2 linked regions of the Pseudobacter ginsenosidimutans genome follow. Each later gene encodes a partner of the first gene's protein in a complex. Links are inferred from orthologs where the notes say so. Each region holds a gene or a part of one and is shown in the gene's direction. Other genes may lie near its edges. The genes, in order: secY and secA.

Evidence for each region.
Region 2: the proteins of secY (region 1) and secA are in contact, whole or in part, in a crystal structure (PDB 3DIN), measured with the Thermotoga maritima proteins. The link is inferred for Pseudobacter ginsenosidimutans from one-to-one orthologs. Residues at the interface, in WP_004081795.1 of Thermotoga maritima: Glu108, Gly109, Glu110, Glu111, Ala236, Glu237, Arg238, Arg239, Ile240, Thr241, Ile242, Gln243, Tyr244, Ala245, Arg246, Arg247, Val248, Thr249, Gly250, Arg251, Arg252, Val253, Tyr254, Gly256, Ala257, Ser258, Thr259, Tyr260, Leu261, Pro262; in WP_004082002.1 of Thermotoga maritima: Glu261, Ala262, Arg263, Lys300, Ala301, Arg302, Thr303, Ile304, Ile305, Leu323, Tyr324, Asp325, Pro326, Val329, Ser330, Tyr333, Ile336, Lys340, Phe345, Val349, Glu363, Phe364, Tyr374, Ser375, Gly376, Gly377, Glu393, Ile395, Thr482, Ser483.

What each region holds. Positions count from the first base shown.
Region 1 is NZ_CP042431.1:7,512,676-7,519,896, reverse strand. The notes cover bases 1-2,821. They hold secY (preprotein translocase subunit SecY), read left to right. Parts: upstream 1-655; coding sequence 656-1,987; downstream 1,988-2,821. Other genes in these bases: map (type I methionyl aminopeptidase), read left to right, coding at 2,081-2,821; rplO (50S ribosomal protein L15), read left to right, coding at 43-492. Outside these bases: more of map, read left to right, coding at 2,822-2,893; FSB84_RS29470 (aminoacetone oxidase family FAD-binding enzyme), read left to right, coding at 3,274-4,374; FSB84_RS31780 (NAD(P)/FAD-dependent oxidoreductase), read left to right, coding at 4,290-4,511; FSB84_RS31590 (GDCCVxC domain-containing (seleno)protein), read left to right, coding at 4,693-4,899; FSB84_RS29460 (DUF1572 family protein), read right to left, coding at 5,213-5,680; rpsA (30S ribosomal protein S1), read left to right, coding at 5,911-7,221. UniProt on the Escherichia coli protein: The central subunit of the protein translocation channel SecYEG. Consists of two halves formed by TMs 1-5 and 6-10.
Region 2 is NZ_CP042431.1:295,817-304,060, forward strand. What follows is about bases 2,005-5,848. They hold secA (preprotein translocase subunit SecA), read left to right. Parts: upstream 2,005-2,309; coding sequence 2,310-5,648; downstream 5,649-5,848. Other genes in these bases: FSB84_RS01205 (LexA family transcriptional regulator), read right to left, coding at 2,005-2,088. Outside these bases: FSB84_RS01200 (DUF5916 domain-containing protein), read right to left, coding at 1-1,138; more of FSB84_RS01205, read right to left, coding at 1,339-2,004; FSB84_RS01220 (RNA polymerase sigma factor), read right to left, coding at 5,912-6,160; FSB84_RS01225 (isoaspartyl peptidase/L-asparaginase), read right to left, coding at 6,267-8,231; FSB84_RS01230 (RagB/SusD family nutrient uptake outer membrane protein), read right to left, coding at 8,234-8,244. UniProt on the Escherichia coli protein: Required for protein export, interacts with the SecYEG preprotein conducting channel.

The sequences.
Region 1 (7,221 bases):
TAAAGCGAGGGGAGATTCCCCGTTGAGTTAAAATCAATTACAATGAAATTACATGAAATCAGGCCCGCAAAAGGGGCTACGCATAGAGAAAAAAGATTAGGTCGTGGTGAAGCTTCCGGTAAAGGTGGTACTTCTACCAAAGGTAACAAGGGTGGTCAGAGCCGCGCAGGTTACCAACGTAAAAATGCCCACGAAGGTGGCCAGATGCCGATCCAGCGCCGTATCCCCAAACGCGGATTCAACAATATCAACCGTGTTGAATACAAAGTGTTTAACCTCGGTCAGGTTGAAACCCTGGTTGAGAAATATGAACTGCAAGAGTTCTCTATGGAGAACCTGTACATAAATGGTCTCGTTAGCCGTACCGATCTCGTTAAGATCCTCGGTAATGGTGAAATCAAGACCAAAGTGCATTTCAAGGTGAATGCCGTAAGCGAAAAAGCCAAAGCTGCCATCGAAGCTGCAGGCGGAACCGTGGAAGTTTTAAAGTAATTCGTAAATTGCAAGACGCATTTATCATGCGTCTTTTTTGTGGATCGATTTTATTCACTTAAATTGATCGCTCAAAAAAGAGACAGGTTTGCAACTAAAGATCTTTTTGGCAAACCTGTTTCTGGTTTTCAACAAAAGGCATCATCTTAAACATCTGCGTTTCGTGAAAAAGTTCATACAAACCCTTAAGAATATCTGGAGTATTGAGGAACTGAGGAGTAAAATTCTGGTGACTCTTACCCTGGTTGCCGTTTATCGCCTGGGTACGCATATCGTATTGCCGGGTATGAACCCTACTCTGATCAATACTGCAGGTAGCGGAACTGGCATCATCGGTCTGATCGATGCATTTGCCGGTGGCGCCTTCTCTCAAGCTTCTATCCTTGCACTGGGTATCATGCCCTATATCTCTGCATCTATCTTCATGCAGCTGATGACCATTCTCTATCCGCCTTTCCAGAAATTACAGAAAGAAGGAGAAAGCGGAAGAAAGAAGATCAACCAATACACTCGTTACCTCGCCGTATTTGTGACCATCCTGCAGGCAAACGCATACGTGTCTTACCTGTATCAAACAAACGGTCCGGCTATGATCCCCGCATTCAGGGATCTGTTCCGCATATCCACTACCGTTATCCTTACCGGTGGCACATTGTTCGTAATGTGGCTGTCTGAAAGGATCACTGATAAAGGACTTGGAAACGGTTCTTCTGTTGTGATCATGGTTGGTATCCTCGCCCGTCTGCCACAATCCATCTGGCAGGAGTGGGGAGCACAATCAGCCAAAGGCGGCGCCGGTCTGCTGTATTTTGTGATCATGCTCGCTGTGCTCGTTGCTATCATCATGGGGCTGATCGTCCTTATCCAGGGCGTTCGCAAGATCCCTGTTCAATATGCAAAACAGATTGTTGGTAACCGTCAGTTCGGTGGCGCCCGCCAGTTCCTTCCCATGAAGGTGAACAGCGCCGGTGTAATGCCCATCATCTTTGCCCAGGCGATCATGTTCCTTCCCACACTTCTCAGTGGCTTCGAAACCACCAAGGGCGTGGCCAAGGTATTCAGCGATCACAGCAACTACTGGTACATGCTGGTATACGCTGTAATGGTGATTGGTTTTACCTTCCTGTACACAGCACTTATCTTCAACCCGAAACAAATTGCTGATGACCTCAAGCGTAACAACGGTTTCATCCCCGGTGTTAAACCTGGTCAGCCTACAGCCGATTATATCGGTGCCGTAATGGATAAGATCACCCTCCCTGGCGCAGTTCTGCTGGCCGTGGTAGGTATCCTCCCCGGTTTCGCGCAACGCCTCGGTATTCAGCCAGGATTCTCTACCTTCTTCGGTGGAACATCTCTGCTGATCATGGTAGGCGTTATCCTCGATACCCTCCAGCAAATCGAGACCCAGCTGCTGATGCGTCAGTATGATGGTCTGATGAAAAGTGGCCGTATCCAGGGACGTCAAACCGTTTCTCCGGCATCATCTATGTAAAATATTCTATTTTCGCATAGCAAACCTGACAACTGAACCATCAGTTGTCAGGTTTTGTTTTAAAAGAATAATATCAAAAAGAAGTTCAATAATATGGTCCATATCAAGTCACGGGAAGAAATTGAGCTGATGCGCATCAGCGCCCGCCTGGTAAGTCAAACCCTTACGGAAGTGGCTTCCATGCTCAGACCCGGCATTACCACCCTGCAGATCGATCAGAAAGTAGGAGAGATCATTCGCAGTTTCGATGCAGTTCCCTCATTCCTCGGATTTCATGGCTACCCTTTCAATAGCTGTACTTCGGTGAATGATGTGGTGGTACACGGCTTCCCCAATAAAACAGAACTGAGAGACGGCGATATCATTTCCGTGGATGTTGGCGTATACAAGAATGGATTTCACGGAGATCACGCATATACCTTCGCTATCGGCGACGTTCGTGAAGAACTGATGCAACTCATCCGTGTAACCAAGGAGTCGCTCTACAAAGGGATCGAGAAAGCAATTGCAGGAAATCGTGTGGGTGATATCGGCAATGCAATCCAGGAACATACCGAAAAACAATACGGATACGGCGTAGTGCGCGAACTCGTGGGGCATGGTCTCGGCAGAAAAATGCACGAAGATCCGCAAGTGCCCAACTACGGTAAACGCGGAACCGGATCCAAACTCAAGGAAGGAACTGTGATCGCTATCGAGCCCATGATCAATCTCGGTGTGAAAGAAGTTTATACCGAAGATGATGGATGGACTATTCGCACGCAGGATAAGAAATGCTCTGTGCATTTTGAGCACGATGTAGCCGTAATGAAAGGAAAGGCGGATATATTGTCTGATTACAGCATCATTGAAGCAGCGGAGAATGCGAATGCGGAGTTGAAGAAAGATAGAGTAGTGGTTTCTTAAGATATTGGAAGGCGCTGGTTTCGGCGCCTTTTGTATTTCTTGTTGCGGGGCCGGGGCGAAGCGGAATATGAAAGGTGGGCTGTGAAATGCACCGGCGCTACCGTTTTGTTTAATGAGCTGTTGGTTGGTGGGATGGGGCTGTGGAGCAGGGTTGGACTTTTTCGCTTGCGTTTGCAAGGCCCTTCTTTCATATTCCGCTTCGCCCCGGGCACCCTGAGATGATGCTTCACCAGACTGGGGGAAGGAGAGGGGAACGGGTGCGTCAGCGCGATGAATGGGTACTGCGGTGCTTGTGGATTTGTACCTCTGATAAATTTTTGAATTCTCTTTTTTTGATTTTTCTGAATTCTATTTTTTCTGTTTGTAAATACTGAGAAGAATTGAGCGCTAAACAACTGATCGTAATTGGAGGAGGTGCTGCAGGTTTTTTCTGCGCAGTGAATGCTGCGAGATTGAATCCGGGATGGAAGGTGATACTGATGGAGAAAAGTTCCAAAGTTTTATCGAAAGTGAAAGTGTCTGGTGGTGGAAGATGTAATGTTACACACCAATGTGATTCTATCAGCGAGATGGTGAAGAAGTATCCGCGCGGAGGCAATTTTGTGAAGAAGGCTTTTCATCATTTTTTTACCATGGATACTATTGCATGGTTTAAGGAGAGAGGCGTGGAACTCAAGGCTGAAGCAGATAACAGGATGTTTCCCGTTACTGACTCTTCGCAGACGATCATCGACTGCCTGATTGCGGAGCTCAATCGCTATGAAGTGGAGCTGTGGATGAATACTGATGTGAAAGAGATAGAAGTGAATAAAGATACTGATGAGAGAAAAAGCAACAGGTTCCGGTTGAGATCCGCCGATGGAAAGATCTTTGAGGCCGATGCTGTATGCATTGCCTGTGGCGGCTTTCCAAAGATCAGCATGTTTGCCTGGTTGCAGCAGCTTGGTCATACTATCGAGGAACCCGTGCCTTCTTTATTTACTTTCAACATGCCGGGAAATCCGATCGTGGAACTGATGGGCGTATCTGTTCCCGATGCGCAACTAAGGATCACCGGTAGTAAGCTGAGCTCATCAGGTCCCCTGCTGATCACGCACTGGGGAATGAGTGGTCCGGCCGTACTGAAACTTTCCGCCTGGGGTGCCAGAGAACTGGCTGAAAAAGATTACAAATTCACGGTGATGTTGAACTGGTTACCACAGTTCAATGAGAACAGCTTCCGAGAAGAATTGCAATACCACCGTTTTGAACTGGCTGCACAGAAAATCGGTCAGAAGAATCCCTTCCAGTTGCCGCAAAGATTATGGGAATATCTTCTTCAACAATCTGACATAAAACCTGACCTGCGATGGGCAGACCTTCCTGCAAAAGAGCAGAACAAACTGATCAAAAACTGTTGTGCGCAGGAACATGCTGTAAGTGGCAAAACCACCTTCAAAGAAGAGTTCGTAACGGCGGGGGTATACGCTTATCCGAAATAGATGCCAGCACCATGCAAAGCAAACTGGTGCCGGGACTGTATTTCGCAGGTGAGATCCTTGACGTAGACGGCATTACCGGCGGCTTCAATTTCCAACATGCCTGGACCAGCGGATTTATCGCTGCTCAATTGAAATGAATACAATCCAGATTCACGCTTGCAATTGATAAAACAAAACTACAAAACGCAGGAAGGCAGGGGAAAGCAAGCTGAGATGAGAAAAGAAAAGATGAGATGAGACAGGAAGAGAAGAAAAGTGAAGAAGTTCGGAATTCCAGTGAGTCAACTAAGGTGTATACAGTACCAAAAAAATGAAACAATGCTGATACCTGAATCGATTATAACCTGTCCACATTGCGGCCATCAAAAAGCAGAACAGATGCCAACAGATGCCTGCCAGTATTTTTACTCCTGCACCAACTGTGAAGCTCATCTGAAACCCAAACATGGCGACTGCTGTGTGTTTTGCAGTTATGGAACAGTCAAGTGCCCTCCAATACAAATGAGTAAATCCTGTTGCAATTAAGTTTCATCAAATAATCAAAATCGGAACTGTGCGATCCTTCTGAATTGATTTGAAAAGGAGCAACCATTCTTCTCCGCAACGGCTGTTGTTAAGTTGTTGCACCTTCAACCAGGAGGCGATGCGCGATATAAAAGCCGGGCTTCCGCGGCGGTACATTTCACAGCCCGTCTTTTATATCCCCTTCGCCGTTACAGCCCAATCAGCCAAATCTGCCGAACAGCCAAAGAGACAAAGAGCCGAAAAGCATCAACCGCAAAACAGCAATAAAAAAAGTGAACGAAGCCTTAGCCCCGTTCACCTTCCCGGCATGATCTTATGCCTGCGGAGCTGCTACTTTTGTTGTTGCCAGTCTCCTGTGGTAATTGATCTGTCCGATATGATAGTTCAGATGCGCCAGCAGGTATACCAGGAAATGTTCGGTTGACCTGGGTTCACCCAATACCTGGATCGGATAATCTTTTTCGAGTGTTTTCTTGCTCAGTTGTTCCAGCGTGTCACGAACATTCATTTTAGTTGCTTCCACTTCATCGAGTAATTTCTTTTTGGAGATATTCTTCAATGAAAATTCTGCGTCGCGGTTCCTCACATAACCGGAATCATTCAGCACAGCGCCCAGAAAATGCTGCAGGTTGCCATTCAGGTGTAAGCAAAGATTTCCACCGGGATTGCTGATTCCTTCCAACGGGATCCATAGGCTGGCATCATCGGGATACTGATTGATTTCATCTGCGAGTTTCGTAAGTCCTTCTTCAAAGAGTTGAATCAAGATCGGTGTGATCATAACAATTGTTGATTAGAAAATTCGCCTAAAAGTAGTGAGAAAAGACTTTTACGTGGTAGTATTTTTGTAAAAATAATACTGCATATTTTTCAACATCGCTAAAAAAAAATCCTGTCGGGCACTTGAAAATCAACCTTTTGCAGGGGTAAAAAACGGCCTGAAATCCTGTATTTTCCCATATTTTGGCGTATCTTTGCTCCCCCGAAATCAAAATCCTTCGGGTATTTATCATGTTTCAGAATTTCATTGTTAAACAACTTAACGCTGATGCACAGGAGTCTTCTGCTTCCGCAGAAGCTGCAGCGACAACAACTGTACCTGCGCAAACGCAGCCTGTATTGGAAGATGCAGGTGCGCATGATGATTTTGACTGGAGTATCGACAAACGCAATGTTGCTACTTACAGCAAAGAAGAAAAAGAGAAGTACGACACTGTTTACGAAGGAACTTTCAAAGCCGTTTCCGATGGTGAACTGGTGAAAGGTCTCGTAGTGGCGCTGACCAAAACAGATGTTGTGATCAACATCGGTTTCAAATCCGATGGTCTGGTTTCTTTCAACGAATTCCGCGATCTGCCTAACCTGAAAACAGGTGATGAAGTAGAAGTGATGGTTGTAGAGAAAGAAGACAGGGAAGGTCACCTCAACCTCAGCCGCAAACAAGCCCGTATCACACGTGCATGGGAGCGCATCGTGGAAGTACACAAAACTGGCGAAGTTATCACCGGTACTGTTACTTCTAAAACCAAAGGCGGTCTTATCGTTGACGTATTCGGAATGGAAACCTTCCTGCCCGGATCTCAGATCGACGTTAAGCCTGTTACTGATTACGATCAGTTCGTGGGTAAAACTATGGAGTTCAAAGTGGTTAAGATCAACGAGGCTATCAAGAACGCTGTAGTATCTCACAAAGCCCTCATCGAAAGCGATATCGAAGCACAACGTGCAGAGATCATGAGCAAACTCGAAAGAGGTCAGGTTCTGGAAGGAACTATCAAGAATATTACCGACTTCGGTGCATTCATGGACCTCGGTGGTCTGGACGGTCTGCTGTATATCACAGATATCAGCTGGGGACGTATCAGCCATCCGAGCGAGGTGCTGAAGCTGGATCAGAAACTGAAGGTGGTGGTTCTCGACTTCGACGATGAGAAGAAACGTATCAGCCTCGGTCTGAAACAACTGACTCCTCACCCATGGGATATCCTGCCAGAATCTGTGCATGAAGGTGCAGTAGTGAAAGGCAAAGTGGTGAACATCGAAGATTACGGTGCATTCCTCGAAATCATGCCTGGCGTTGAAGGCCTCGTTCACGTAAGTGAGATCACATGGGCTAACACACCAATCAACGCCAAAGAGTTCTTCAAACTGGGCGATGAGTATGAAGCGAAAGTGGTTACCCTGGACAAGGACAATCGCAAAATGAGCCTGTCTATCAAGCAAATGAGCGAAGATCCCTGGACTACCATCGAAACCAAATTCCCTGAAGGAAGCCGTCACAACGGTCTCGTTAAGAACATCACTCCTTACGGTGTGTTTGTT
Region 2 (8,244 bases), 7.2 Mb from region 1 along the record:
CCAGATTGCCATCGGTCCTACCAGAGAATTTAACGGCATTGTATAAGCGCGTAACGGAAGGGTTCTTGCGCAACACAAAGCCCGGATACTCTCCATAACGTGCATTGTATTTGATCTCTTCATACCTGTCCGGCACTTTACCGATGCGGCGGGAATAAAAGATCCCGGCCTTGTTGAACAACTCAGTGCCTTCCGTGAAGAAAGGTCTGTTCTCTCTGAATTCGATTTCAAACGGCGTGATATTGTTCACGATATCATCTGATATCACCTGTCCAAAATCTGGTATCAGCGTGGCATCCAGCGTAAAGCTTTCACTGATGCCATACTTTACGTCCATTCCGCCGCTCTTGAGTGTTTCGTATTGTCCGTTCTCTCCCAGTTGCGGCGTGGAGCGGTAACCTCCGCTCACGTAAGGCGAAAAGCTCAATCGGAGCGGTGGTCTGATCTCCTGTAAACCGGTCAGTTTTCCGAACTGCAATACAAATCCATTCACGTTCGGATTCACGGGATTCCAGAAAGTGGTTTCATTGTTACGGCGGCTGAAGCGAAGGAATTGAATGCCCCAGTCCTGAATATTTTTACGGGCAAAACGGATAGCGAAAAAAGGGATCTTCATTTCCACTACCCAACGGTCTTTCTCAAAACTCACTTTACTATCCCAAACGGCATCCCAGGTGAGATCGCCATAAACGCCGTAACCGGTGCTGGCATTGGGAGAGACCCTTGCATCACTTTGAACATTGCGTGTGGTGACCTGGAACTGGAAAGCATTCTGCTGATCATTGTAGGTATCGAAGAATACAGAGAAATAATCTACGTCGGCAGTTTGTGCATTGTCGCGCGCCGTGAACTGGCGACGGACTGCTGCCGGATCGTCATAGAGGTAAGCACCTATATAGATGGCCGTATTGTCGTACAACACCCGCACTTCCGTTTTGGAACTGGCGGGCAGCCCGAATACGGGGCCATTGGTGATAAAGTCGGTGGAAACGGGAACCTGCGCCCATTCAGGCTCATCGAGGGTTCCGTCTATATGGATACCTGCTGTAGACTTGACTGCCTGAGCAATTTTCTTCTGCGCATGCAGTTGCATACCTATGCAGGAGATGATCAGTATTGCAGTTAGTTCACGTCGCATGTTGGCGTTTGGGGGTGCAAAGTTAGCCGATCGATCGGAAAAATCCGCGTAAATCCCCCAATTCATGAAACGTTTATTAACCAGCAGACATATCGTACTATTACGAGACGCCGGGTTACGGACTATAGCAGATTTTCTCTTCGTTGGTAACGGTGACCAGTAAGCTATCAAGACAAACGCGATCTAAAAACTGCTGCTGCCTAATTCATTTTCTTCTTCATGGTACTCACCTGCTCCTGCAGGGTATTCACCATACTGGCAAGCTGATTCACATCCCAACGCTGCTGCTGATTGGCTTTGCCCATGATATAAGCCGCCTTCCATAACTCGAGAACATCCTCGGAGTTGATGGTATATGGTTGGTAAGAAGCGTTATCACTGATCAGGGTGAGCTTGTTCTTTGTGCGATTGCTCTTCATCACCCTTTTATATACGATACCTTCATTGCGGGTGACCACAATATAAGTGTTGTTGTTGCGCAGGTCATCGATCTCATCTACCTTTTCACAAACGATCACGGAGCCACTGGCTGTGGGCGCCATTGAATCCCCGATGATCTCGAAGGCGCGGTAAGAACCGGGAGAAAGCATGGGAAGTGTAAAGGTATTCAGCTCATCGATAAATTCAGGGTCTGCATATCCTGCCAGGTAACCGGCTGCCGCTTTTACCGGAACGAACTGGATCTCTGCAGTACCTGCTGCCATTTTCTGTGCGCGGCGCTTACTGAGGTAATTGCCCTTGGTATCTCCCAGATCTTTGAGCAAAAGATCATCCAGGGTCAACTTGAAAATATCACCCACCAGTTCAAGCACTTCGATGCGGGGCTCTGCCCTCTCCTCTTCATACGCGCCCAGCAGGGATCTCTTGATTCCCAGCCTGGTGGCAAATTCCTCCTGGGTCCATCCCCGGAGCTTGCGGAGATACTTGAGATTCTTACCAGCTTGAGACATAGACTAATAAATTTAGCGCTAATATACTAACTTTTTTATCAATACGCCCAAAACTTTATTTTCTTACCTTTGGCATCCTGTCAAATTGGCTAGTTATCAAAGCCTAGCATCTTTTTTGACAACCATATCCGGATTTCACCGGCTCCTCTGCCTCCCTCTGCGCAATTGGAACCCGTGTGAGGTTAAGGTGATTTCATTTAAATTAAACAATTAGCTATAACATGTTAGGTTTTATTTCCAAGATCTTCGGAGGCAGTAAGTCGGAAAAAGATATCAAATCCTTCCTTCCTCTGGTAGAAAAGATCAATCAGCATTTTAGCTCTTACCAGTCACTTTCCAATGACCAGCTCAGGAACAAAACCCAGGAGTTCAAAACCCGCATCAGCGACCATCTTCGTTCCATCGACGATGAGATCACCAAACTGAATGCAGATGCAGAAGCGCTGCCCTTCAGCGATATCAACGGAAAAGAGGCCCTCTACCAGGAAGTGGACAAGCTCCGCAAAGACCGGAATAAAGCCATCGAGGAAGTACTGAAAGAGATCCTCCCCGAAGCTTTCGCCGTAGTGAAAGAAACTGCCCGCCGCTTCAAGGAGAATACCCAGATAGAATCTACCGCAACTCAACTGGACCGCGACCTCAGCGTGAAGAAAGATTATGTGCGCATCGAAGGGGATAAGTCCATTTTCAATAATTCCTGGACAGCCGGTGGCAACATCGTTACCTGGAACATGGTGCACTACGATGTACAGCTCATGGGTGGTATCGCACTGCACCAGGGCAAGATCGCAGAGATGGCTACCGGTGAAGGTAAAACGCTGGTGAGTACGCTTCCCGCCTACCTCAACGCACTCGCAGGAGCAGGCGTTCACATCGTAACCGTGAACGATTATCTCGCCAAACGTGACTCCGAGTGGAATGGCACCATCTTCGAATGGCTCGGTCTCACCGTGGATTGTATCGATAAACACCAGCCCAACAGCTCTGCACGCCGCAGCGCTTACCTGGCCGATCTTACCTACGGTACCAATAACGAATTCGGTTTCGATTACCTCCGCGATAACATGGTGCACACACCTGAAGAAATGGTGCAACGCAAACACCATTACGCCATGGTGGATGAGGTTGACTCCGTATTGATCGATGATGCGCGTACACCATTGATCATTTCAGGTCCGGTTCCCAAAGGAGATGATCAGCAATACCATATTCTCAAAAGCCGCGTTCAGCAACTGGTGGAAGCTCAGAAACAGGTGACCAACAAATACCTGAACGAAGCCAAGAAGTTATTTGCCGATGGAGATGATGATCCAAAGAGCGGAGGTCTGGCGCTGATGCGCGCTTACCGCGGTCTGCCCAAGGCCAGCGCCCTCATCAAATTCCTTAGCGAGCCCGGTGTGAGAGTGAAACTTCAGAAATCAGAGAATTACTATCTCGCCGACCAGCAGAAACAAATGCCTACTGTTGACCAGGAACTGTACTTCCATATTGATGAGAAGAACAACCAGGTAGACCTTACAGATAAAGGTATCCAGGCCATCACAAGAGCAGGTGAAGATCCTGAATTCTTCGTACTGCCGGATATCAGCGTGAACCTGGCAGAGATCGACAGAAGCGAGGACTCTGCCGAAGAGAAACTCGCACAGAAAGAAGCTATCCTCAACGAATACACTGTAAAAGCGGATCGTATCCACACCGTTCAGCAATTACTGAAAGCCTATACCCTCTTCGATAAAGACATCGAATACGTGGTAATGGATGGTCAGGTGAAGATCGTTGACGAACAAACAGGCCGTATCCTGGATGGCCGCCGTTATTCCGACGGTTTGCACCAGGCGATCGAGGCAAAGGAAAATGTGAAGATCGAAGCGGCTACCCAAACTTACGCCACCATCACCCTGCAGAACTATTTCAGGATGTACCACAAACTTGCCGGTATGACCGGTACTGCGGTTACTGAAGCAGGTGAGTTCTGGGATATTTATAAACTGGATGTAGTAACCGTTCCCACCAATGTGAAAGCGGTCCGCAAAGACCAGGAAGACCTCGTATACAAAACGAAACGCGAGAAATATAAAGCGGTGATCGATGAGATCGAAAGACTGCGCGCTGAAGGCCGTCCCGTACTGGTAGGTACTACCAACGTGGAAGTGAGTGAGCTGCTGGGCAAGATGCTGCAGGTGAAAAAGATCCCGCACAATGTATTGAACGCAAAACAACACGCCCGTGAAGCGCAGGTGGTGGCTGAAGCCGGTTTGGCCGGAGCTGTAACCATCGCTACCAATATGGCGGGTCGTGGTACGGATATCAAGCTCGGACCTGGTGTGAAAGAAGCAGGCGGTCTGGCCATCATCGGTACAGAGCGTCACGAGAGCCGTCGTGTAGACCGCCAGCTGCGTGGCCGTTCAGGCCGTCAGGGCGATCCCGGCACCACACAGTTCTATGTATCACTCGAAGATGAGCTGATGCGTCTCTTCGGAAGCGAGCGTATCGCCAAGATCATGGACCGCTTCGGATACAAAGAAGGTGAAGTGATCCAGCACAGCATGGTAACACGCAGCATCGAGCGCGCACAAAGGAAAGTGGAAGAGAACAACTTCGGCATCCGTAAACGCCTGCTCGAATATGATGACGTGATGAACAAACAACGTAACGTGATCTACGAAAAACGTAACCACGCGCTGTTTGGAGACCGTCTCGCAGTTGACCTCGATGAAGCATTCTACGGCGTTTCACAAAGCATCGTGGGCGGCTTCAAGGAGCAGAACGACTATGAAGGATTCCGCATGTCGGCCATCATGGGCTTCGGTATCGACAGCACCATCACCTCCGAAGAATTTGAAAAAGGAAACGATCAGCAACTGTCTGATAAATTATACAATGAAGCTACCGCGCGCTACCAGCGCAAGATCACAGACCTGCAAACCCAGGCTGTGCCCGTGTTCCGCAATATCCGCCAAACGCAGGGAAGCCATATCGAGAACGTGGTAGTGCCTTTCACAGATGGTAAAAAAGGAATGCAGGTACTCGCCAATCTCGACAAGACCATCCAAACGGAAGGCCGCGAGCTCACCGGCGCACTCGAGCGCCAGATCACCCTGGCCGTGATCGATGATGCCTGGAAAGAGCATCTCCGCGCCATGGATGATCTCAAACAAAGTGTACAGACCGCTTACCTGGAACAGAAAGATCCGCTGGTGATCTACAAACTCACCGCCTTCGACCTGTTCAAACAAATGGGTAGCGAACTGAATAAAGACATCGTTGGATTCCTCGCTCACGCTACAATTCCTATCGAGCAGGACAATCCGCAGCAACAACAGGCGCAGATCCGCGAAGGTCGCGAGCAGAAGACAGACATGAGCCGAATGAAAGCCAACAAGGAAGAGATCGACGCCAGGGGCGATGATTATGCAGCGAATGAGAACGATTATTTCGATCCCTCCGGAGCAGATCCAAAACAGGAGCCTGTGAAAGTTGGACCGAAGATCGGAAGGAACGATCCATGTCCCTGCGGAAGCGGTAAGAAGTTCAAGAACTGTCATGGTAAGGATGCATAAGCAGACTTACTGTATCAAATAAAAAAACGGATGCACTTTACCAGTGCATCCGTTTTTTTATTTTGCACACTCTATGTTTATTCCATCATTTCAAGAATCCCTTCATTCTCTATGATCATCAAGGAAGGGCGACAACCGCTTCTGCTACATTACGCTTCAGCTCATTATAGGCAATATCATCTGTATTTGATAATTCGTCCGAGGGGCCAATTACCTGCAATACTTTCTGCTCAATCCCTTTTCTTTTCAGGAAATTGAATGCTTCATTGCTGGCCACCCGGTAGATCCAGGCGGAAGGATTTTGAATTTCTGTCAACTGGAAACGATGCAGCCAAACGGATGAATGTGTTCTGCACCAGTTCTTCCTCCGCTGTTTCAGATTTGGTGATCCCCGTAAGATAGGAATGTAAGCGGGGGCCAAACTGGTAGAATAAGGAAGCGAAAGCGGATTCGTCGCCCGAAGCGATGCGCTGAACCTGGGTAAGCAGATCGTATGTTTGGTTGGTTTGCAAATACAGTTGTTAGCAGAACTGCAAACTACAATAAAAAAATAATAAAAAAAGATGCACAACAAGGTGCATCCTTTCCATTAAGCCTCAACCATAAAAAAGGTATCAACTAGTTCTTATATATTTCAATAGCTATCTTTCCTTCAGCTGTTACCGTTCCCCTGTACATACCTTCCGTATTGAAAGGCATTGCCACATTGCCATTCACATCCAGTGCAATCAATCCGCCATCTCCGCCGAGCTTGCCCACTTTTGCAATTACAGATTTTCCGGCATCCTGCACAGTAAAGCCTTTGTACTCCATCTGTGCGGCCAGGTCATAAGCCACTACAGAACGGATGTAGAATTCACCCCAACCGGTGCAGGATATTCCCACTGTTCCATTGGCGTAAGTTCCGGCGCCGATGATCGGCGAATCGCCCACACGACCATATTTTTTATTCGTCATACCACCAGTACTGGTGCCTGCCGCAATGAAGCCACTCTTATCCAGCACCACACAACCCACTGTTCCAAATTTGTTATCTACATTGATGGTCCCGGCTTTATGATAGCTATGATCCAGCTTTGCTTTCTGTTCATCTTCTTTGATCGCTTGCTGCAATTGTTTCCAACGCTCTTCTGTACGGAAGTACTCAGGTTTCACGATCTCCATACCTGCTTCTTTGGCAAACTGCTCTGCACCGGCTCCTACCATCATTACATGTTCTGATTTCTCCATCACTGCGCGCGCCGCAGAGATTGGATGGCGCAATGTTTTCACACCGGCAACGGCCCCTGCCTGTAATGTTTTCCCATTCATTATCGAGGCATCCAACTCATTCTTTCCATCATGCGTGAATACCGCGCCTTTACCTGCATTGAACAAGGGATTATCTTCCAGCACACGAACGGCTGCTTCCACTGCATCCAGTGCCGGCGCTCCTGTTTTCCATTTTGCATAGCCCGCTTCGAGTGCCTGTTGTAATCCTTTTTTATAGGCCGCTTCTTTTTCAGGAGTCATTTTACTTTTGAGGATGGTGCCGGCGCCGCCATGCACAACAATTACAAATTTATCTGCGGGGCTTTGCTGCCATACACCTTTATCTACCCACCACCAGTACCAGGTACCGCCTTTTGCTTTGGCTGCATCAAAGTCTGCAACAGAGAATGATCCGGCTCCTGTTGCGCTGCCCTGGATCTCATACACGCGGATCGCTTTTTGATTGGCCTTCCATTGTAGTGATTCGCCGGCTTTCACCTGTTCAGGCGCAGTGGCAGCATCAGTGATGAGGAAATAGGCTTTGCCTTCTCCTATCACTTGCGCTTTACCGTTATCATCGATGCAAACAGCCGTTCTTTCATCAGGCGCGATGCCTTTTGGAAATACTTTCCAGTCGTTGATGATCCGGCTGAGAAATGTTACATGCCTGCCCTGGCGTCTGCGTTGCGTATAGTGTTGATCCGTGAGAACATTCTTCAGGTAAGGAGGCTGCAGGAAATCGTTATTGTAAAGTGTTACATTTTTATCGAAAGGATCATTCAGTATGTCGGCAGTAGCGCTGCCGGTCTCACCGCTGTAATAGAATCCACTGAGTACGGCACAACCTGCGCTGGTGCCACCTACAGGCACTTTCTTTTGGTTGAGCAGGTAGTTGATGGCTTCGGATGTTTTTGTATTTCTCCAGAAGTTCATGTAATTGCTCTGATCACCGCCGGTAATGAATAACATCTCTGCATTACGGATAGTGTTGGCTACTTTATCATCATTGGCAACATCGCGGGAATTGATCAGTAAAGTTTCCACGGAGTTCACTTTTCCCAGTTTGGCGATATCATCGTTATACAGATAATCACCTGAAGCTCTGATCACCACTACATCTCCTCCACCGCTTCTGTCGATCATCCATTTGAAAGCACCATCCACATTGCCACCTCCGCCGATCAGTACCACACCGCCTCTGGTGGGAGTGGTAATATCTGCGGGATCGCCAGTGATTTTCAGAGAAGGATTCGATTGTGCATAAACGTTACAGGCTGCCAGCAAACCTGCTGCAGCCTGTAAAACGTATTTATTCCATTTGGTACGTATCATGATCAATAAAAAG